Regions from separate parts of the Sphingomonas sp. FW306-1B-B10E genome, predicted to be linked through region 1. Evidence: riboswitches for the same ligand, from Rfam matches in the RefSeq annotation. Region 1 holds a riboswitch; each other region holds the start of a gene.
What was found. A riboswitch is a leader RNA that binds a small molecule or an ion and turns the genes downstream of it on or off. The one in region 1 is predicted to bind cobalamin.
Positions count from the first base shown of each region.

Region 2: it holds a riboswitch for cobalamin, as region 1 does, so the genes downstream of both, AC3WJI_RS10740 (acyl-CoA thioesterase) here and metE (5-methyltetrahydropteroyltriglutamate--homocysteine S-methyltransferase) in region 1, are expected to answer to the same signal.
Region 3: it holds a riboswitch for cobalamin, as region 1 does, so the genes downstream of both, AC3WJI_RS08305 (TonB-dependent receptor plug domain-containing protein) here and metE (5-methyltetrahydropteroyltriglutamate--homocysteine S-methyltransferase) in region 1, are expected to answer to the same signal.

Region 1 covers NZ_JBYSXG010000025.1:50,949-53,206, reverse strand. Annotated here, with positions in the region: gene metE (5-methyltetrahydropteroyltriglutamate--homocysteine S-methyltransferase) at 1-1,217, opposite strand, end outside; cobalamin riboswitch at 1,323-1,510, opposite strand; gene putA (trifunctional transcriptional regulator/proline dehydrogenase/L-glutamate gamma-semialdehyde dehydrogenase) at 1,578-2,258, opposite strand, start outside.
Region 2 covers NZ_JBYSXG010000023.1:1-2,258, forward strand. Annotated here, with positions in the region: gene AC3WJI_RS10740 (acyl-CoA thioesterase) at 86-856, opposite strand; cobalamin riboswitch at 965-1,165, opposite strand; gene AC3WJI_RS10745 (hypothetical protein) at 1,200-1,457, opposite strand; gene AC3WJI_RS10750 (hypothetical protein) at 1,511-2,236, opposite strand.
Region 3 covers NZ_JBYSXG010000016.1:3,774-6,031, forward strand. Annotated here, with positions in the region: gene AC3WJI_RS08305 (TonB-dependent receptor plug domain-containing protein) at 1-852, opposite strand, end outside; cobalamin riboswitch at 968-1,155, opposite strand; gene AC3WJI_RS08310 (methyl-accepting chemotaxis protein) at 1,261-2,258, shown strand, end outside.

The DNA of each region.
Region 1 (2,258 bases):
TCGGTCACCGCCGCGGTCCGCGCCGCGACCGCCGGGTTGTGGACCAATGGCGACGCCCGCCGGCTCGCATTGGCCTTGGCCGACGCCGCAAGCTCGGCGGCCACGCTGTCCCGCCCTTCGTTGATCGCCCGCTTGAGCACCGCCAGCTCCTCGACCTTCTGCACGGCGAAGGCCAGCCATTCGGCCACCTCGCCGAGCTTCTTCTCGAGCGCGAGGTCGACCGGCACGTGAAGCAGCGAGCAGGACGGCGCGAGCACCAGGTCGCGAGTCGCCGCGATCGGCTCGATCCGGTCGAGCAGTGCCTCGAGATCGGCGCGCCAGACGTTGCGCCCATCAACCACCCCGAGCGAGAGCAGCAGCGACTTGGGCGCGGCCTTGAGCAACGGATCAAGCTGCTCGAGCGCGCGAACGAGGTCGACATGCAGTCCCGCCACCGGCAACGCCGCGGCGAAGGAGAGATTGTCGCCCAGCCCGCCGAAATAGGTCGCGAGCATCAGTTTGGGTCCCGAGCGCGACAGCTTGGCATAGGCCCGGGTCAGCGCGCGACGCTGCTTGTCGTCGAGGTCGAGCACCAGCACCGGCTCGTCGATCTGCACCCATTCGGCGCCGGCATGGGCGAGCTGGCCCAGGATCGCGGCATAGAGCCCGAGCACTTCATCGAGATAGTCGAACGGATCGACTCCGCGTCCCTTGGCGAGGCTCAGCCACGTCACCGGCCCGAGCAGCACCGGCCGCGTGTCATAGCCCTGCACCTTGGCCTCGCGATACTCGTCGACCACCTTGAGCCGGTTGAGCGCGAGCTTCTGCCCCTCAGCGAGTTCGGGGACGAGATAGTGATAATTGGTGTCGAACCACTTGGTCATCTCGCACGCCGTGACGCTGCCATGGCTGCATCCGGTATCCCCGGTGGTGCCGCGCGCCATCGCGAAATAGGTCGCCAGGCCCGCCTCGCCGTCGGCGCTGCGGTAGCGCTCGGGGATCGCCCCGAGCATGATGCTGGTATCGAGGACATGATCGTAGAACGAGAAGTCGTTCGAGGGCAGCCAGTCGGCGCCGAGCGCCTTCTGCCGCGCCCAGGCGGCGGTGCGCAGCCCCGCACCTGCCTCGAGCAACTCGGCCTCGCTAGACTTCCCTGCCCAATGCGCTTCGAGCGCGTGCTTCAGTTCGCGCCGCGGGCCGATGCGCGGAAATCCCAAGGTAGCAACGGTAGTGGTCATCTTCTTCAACCCCGAAGAGAGGCGAAGCGCCGAGACCAGACGCACGCGCACGCAACCCGGGAACCGGCCGGCACGCAAGCGGCCAATCCGGGCACCCCGCCGGTGGACGTTATCTCGTCGAAGGCAGGTCTCCTGGCTCGCGGGTCAGCGCGGCGGTCCGTCTTCCCGGGGCAAGCCCCAGTGACATGGTTGGACCGCAGCTCGCCGCTTACAGTTGCGGGGGCAGCGCCGGCATCGCACCGGCTTCCCGTCTTAGCTCCGACGCAGGGCGAGCCCCGGACGAAGAACCTTGACCCTCTCCAGATCGCACCGACCCGCGGGGCAGTCAAGCATCATATAAAGAAATCTTTATATGATGCGTCAGCCGAGCATCATCAGGCTGGCATTGCCGCCCGCCGCGGTGGTGTTGATCGAGATCGAAACCTCCTCGACCAGCAGGGTGAGGCTATAGGCATCCGCCTCGGTCAGCGCCGCGCTCGCCGCCGCCTGGACCGGGACGATCGGCCCCGGCTTCGTCGCGAGAGCCTGCAGCAATTCGGTCACCCGGTCCGCGTCGCCCTCGACCAGCGCCGCCGAAACCTCGCCGGCATCGCTCTGGATCCGGGCGCGCACGCTCGGCGGCAGCTCCGCCAGAACGGCGGTCAGACCGGCGTCGGCCTCGACCACCGCATCGTTGCCCGTCGCCAGCGTGGCGGCGAGTTGGTGGAACAGCCCTTCCCGGCTCTCCGGTGCAAGCAGGATCGTGCCGCGCGGATGCAGCGCGTAGACGTTGCGCTCGCCCACCGGCCCCGGAAGCTCGACTTCGCGGCCGAGCGGCGAGGACGCATCGAGCTGCAACGCAAGCATCGCCGCCTGCTTCTCGCCCGCTTGGTCCAGCCAAGCGGCGAGATCGGTCAGCGCCGGATCGACCACCGCCTCGCCGCGTGGCGCCGGCGCCACGTCGCGCACCAGTCGCGGCAGATAGAGCGGCCCACCCGCCTTGGGCCCGGTCCCCGAAAGCCCGCGCCCGCCGAACGGCTGGACTCCAACGATCGCGCCGAT
Region 2 (2,258 bases), on a different contig from region 1:
CATCGCCTGGCATCGGAGCGTCGAGCTACGCTTGCCGCTACCCACCCCTAACCCCCCCCCTTTCAGGGAGGGGGAAAGTTGAATTCTAGCCCTGGCGCCGATCCCAGGGCTTGGGGCGTCCCTCGCCATCGACCGCGACCATGGTGAAGGCCGCGGTGGCCGAGCGGCGGCGGTTGCCGGTCATCAGGTCTTCCGCCCAGAGTTCGACGCCGATGCGCAGCGATGTCCGTCCGGTCATCTGCACGCGTGCCGCCAGTTCGACCATCTCGCCCGCGCGGATCGGCGAGACGAAATCGATACGATCCGACGCTGCCATCACCATCACCGCCCGGGCATGACGCGATGCCGCGATGAATGCCGCCTTGCCCATCATCTTGAGCGCATCCCCGCCGTAGAGCGTGCCGTAATGATTGGTCTGCGGCGGGAAGACCATTTCGACCATGCGCAGCACATCGTCGGACTGCGGCGCGGCGCCCGACGCCGGCACAGGCGGCAGCGGCAGGCGCGTTGCGGGACCTTTGACCGCGACGAGCGTGAAGCGGCCGCGGGTGCACAGCCGCCGTTCGCCCGATACCGGGCCCTCGGCGATCAGCTCGACTTCGACATCGAGCGAGGATCTCCCCACGCGCACGACGCGTCCGCTTGCTTCGACCATGTCCCCGGCGCGCGCGGGGGCGGCGAAATCGATCTTTTCGGACGCTGCGGTGACGAAGGGGGCCCGTCCGTGGCGCGTCGCGGCCAGGAACGCCACCTTGTCCATATGCGCCAGCGCGGCGCCGCCGAACAACGTCCCGTGGTGATTGGTGTCGCCGGGAAATACCATGTCGATCAGGCGGATGGGAGTGGCGTCGGTCACGTGCTGCTTGCCTTCGATGAGGCGGGACGGACAGGCGCGAGACCGTTAGCGCAGCCGGCGGGACCGGCCACGACGGGGCAAGCGGCCGAACCGGGCACCCCGCCGGTGGACGTTATCGCATCGGAGGCAGGTCTCCTGGCTCACGGATCGACGCGGACGGTCTGGCCTTCCCGGTGACGCGCACCAGTGACACGCAATGACCGCCACTCACCGCTTACAGTTGCGGGGGCAGCGCCGGCTTCGCACCGGCTTCCCATCTTCGCTCCACCGTGCGCGAGCACGACGGAGAACCTCGACGCCTTGCCTTCGCGTCAGCGCGGAGCGCCGTCAAGCGGCGCGCACTCTATTCGGCGTCGTTGGCGAGCAAATCCATGAAGTTGCGCGCGGCTTCGCGGTCCACTTCGTCCTCGAACGCAATGTCGAGATCGGGGGCGTTGCCGAGAATGTGGAGCAGCGCCCAGAGAGCGAAGCGGCGGTTGCGGTCGGTCTCGAGCCCGAGATCGACGCGGATGCGCTCGGTGCCCTCGGCGAGCGCGTCGGGGCTCAGCGTGGCGGGGTCGGCGCTGCCGAAATAGCGGCGAAGCTGATCGTCAAAGTCCATAAGGCATGCCTATGCCCCTGCGCGCAGGACGCAAGCCCCTGCGATCGCGGCGTTCAACCGACGGTGGCGTGAAGGAAGCTCTGCCACAGCGCGGTCTTGCCGACGCTCACGCGGAACAGTTGGGTGGCGAGGAGGAAGCCGCCGCCGGCGAGCGTCGCCGGATGCACGCGGCCACGCTGGCGCAGATCGAAGGCGACGAGGGCGAGCAGGAACAGATCGGACAGCAAGATGCCGCCGATCGGCGGGGTGACCGCGCTCGTCGTCATCCGCGTGATCCGCGCCAGCGGCGTGGTGGTGAGCGCGACGGTGGCGAGCAGCATCAGCCGCTTGTGGTGCATCGGGCGCCGCCGCATCGCGATGGCTGCGGCGCAGAGGCCCGCGAAGGCCGTGATCGCGCCGAGCGGGAAGATCACCGGCGGGCCGCGGTGCGCGACGGCGTGGAGGTTGACGCGGGCGAGCGTGATCGCGGTCACCACGCCGAGCACGAACACGCCGATGGCGAGCGCTGCGCCCGCAAGCCCGATCCGGCGGTGCAGGCGGACGTTGCCGGCGCCGACCAGCCAGGTTTGCCCCGCGTACAAGAGCATCCAGGCGCTGAACACAATGCCGTGAAGGTGGAGGAGCGGGCCCAGAGCCGGCGCGGCGGTGAAGTAGGAGAAATAATAGCTCGGCGCGAAGCCCAGCAGGGTCACCAGGATCATCGCGATCGCGGCACCGCCGAAGAACGCCCGATCGGGGTTCACGCGCGTGCGCGGCCGCGTCGCTGCCAAAGTCGCCATCTTCTACTCCCCACCGACGGAT
Region 3 (2,258 bases), on a different contig from region 1:
GGCGACGCGGTTCGACAGCGGACCGAAATTGGCGAACAGCCCCGCATAGCCGTACAGCTCCTGCGCGGTCGTATATTCCGCGGTATCGGCGAAGCTGTAGGCCGGGGCAGGGAAGCCGTCGATCTCGAGCCGCGAATTGGCGTAGTAGCCGCGCAGGTCGACGCCAAAGCCCGGCGCGAATTCGGCGCGAAGCCGGCCGCTGGCATTATATTGGCGATAACCGTCGGCCTCGGTGCCGACCGCAGCCTGCGAGACGCCGTCGGTGCGGAAATAGCCGCCGGTCAGCGCACCTTGCAGCGTGTCGTTACCGGCCGCGACGGCAGCGTTGGCCGAGACCTGGTCGGCATAGCCATATTCGGCATTGGCGCGCGCAGTGACGCCATCGACCGGCGCCTGAGTGACGATATTGACGACCCCGCCCAGCGCCTGGCTTCCCCAGATCACCGAATTGGGGCCGCGCAGCACTTCGACGCGCTGGATCGCGCTGGTAAGCGCATTGCCGAAGTCGAAGGCTCCAGCCGGAGCGGAAGGATCGTTGGCGCGCACCCCGTCGATCAGCACGAGCGTCTGCGCGTCCTCGGCACCACGGATGCGCACCGCAGTGACGCCGCCGGGGCCGCCGTTGCGCGTCGAGGTGATTCCGGCGGTGGTGGCGAGCAGGTCGGCCAGCGAGACGGTCTGGCGCGTCTCGATCGTCGCGCGGTCGAGCACGGTGATCGAGCGGCCGGTGGTCTCGGCCTCCTGCTCGACGCCCGAGGCGACGACGACGACCTCGTCGTCGCCCGCCTGGGCATGCGCCGCGGCCGGCAGCAGCGCGGCGGAGGCGAAGAGAAACAGCTTGAACTTGGTCACGGCAAAGACACCTTCATCTGGGGTCGTCTCGCCGAAATGGCGCGGCGACCCGGTTAACGGTGTCGCTCACGCGAGGGGCATGCCCTCGTTCGCCCGGTGCACCCCGCCCGCGCAAAGGAATCGACTGTGGCGGGCAGGTCTCCTGGCTCCCGGGTCATTACGTGTGCGCCGCCTTCCCGGAAGAAACTCCAGTGGCATGATGACGCGTACGCTCGCCGGTTACAGTTGCGGGGGCAGCCTCGGGTTCGAACCGAGTTCCCATTTTCATCCCCTGTCGGGGACACCCGTCACGGCCGCGCCTCTACGCCCAGCGTGCGTTCGCTGCAACTGCGAAAAAACAGGGATTGTCACGCCAGTGTAATCAACTGTGAAGTTGGTCTTTACCAACGGCGCCCTAGTGCCGGGGGCATGAAGGTCGCACAACTTCCCCTGCAGTCGGACCCGAATCCGGGCTGGCTCACCGGCATCGAAGCCGATCCGCCCTGGCTGACGCTCGACGATTCGCTGTTCAAGGCAGTCGAGCAGTTCAATTCGGACATCGACCTGCGGCTGATGCCTGTGGTCGACGCCGCGCACCGCCCGATCGGCGCGATCTTCGAGAAGGACGTGCGGCGGCTGCTGCTCAATCCGTTCGGCCATGCGCTGCTGCGCAACCCCTATTTCGGGCACGGCGTGGTGCGCCACGTCCGGCCGTGCCCGGTGGCCGAGATCGCCGCCGATGTCGGCACGCTGATCCGCACCTATCGCGCCGCCAATGGCAGCGAGGGTATGATCCTCACCCGGAACGGCCGGCTGGCGGCGGTGATCGGCAATCGCCGCCTGCTCCACCTCGCCGCCGAGTATGAGCGCAGCACCGCCGCCACTCGCGTAGCGCGCGCCGAGCGGATCGAGCGCGCCAGCGAACGCTTCGAGGGACAGGTCGCCTCGCTCGCCCGCGCGCTCGGCGACTTGTCGGCGCAAGTGCAGGGCAGCGCGGCGTCGAGCGCCGATCGCGCCGCCGAAGTCGGCAGCCGCGCGGTCGCGGTCGCCTCGGCGGCCTCGCAGACCAGCGACAATATGCGCGAGATCGCCGCGCGCGGGCGCGAGCTCGCCCAGGCGCTCGAGCGTGTCGAGGGCGATACCGAGGCGGCCGAGCGCGCCGCCAGCCAGGTCTCGGCGCTGGTCCGTGCCGGCAGCGCGCGGACCCGCGAGCTGGGCCGTACCGCGCAGACGATCGACTCGGTAATCGAGCTGATCACCGACATTGCCGGGCAGGTGAACCTGCTCGCGCTCAATGCCACGATCGAGGCGGCGCGCGCGGGCGAGGCGGGGCGCGGCTTCACCGTCGTCGCCAATGAAGTCAAGCAGCTGTCGAACCAGACGGGGCTCGCCGCGGGCAGGATCGCGTCGCATGTCGACGAGATCCG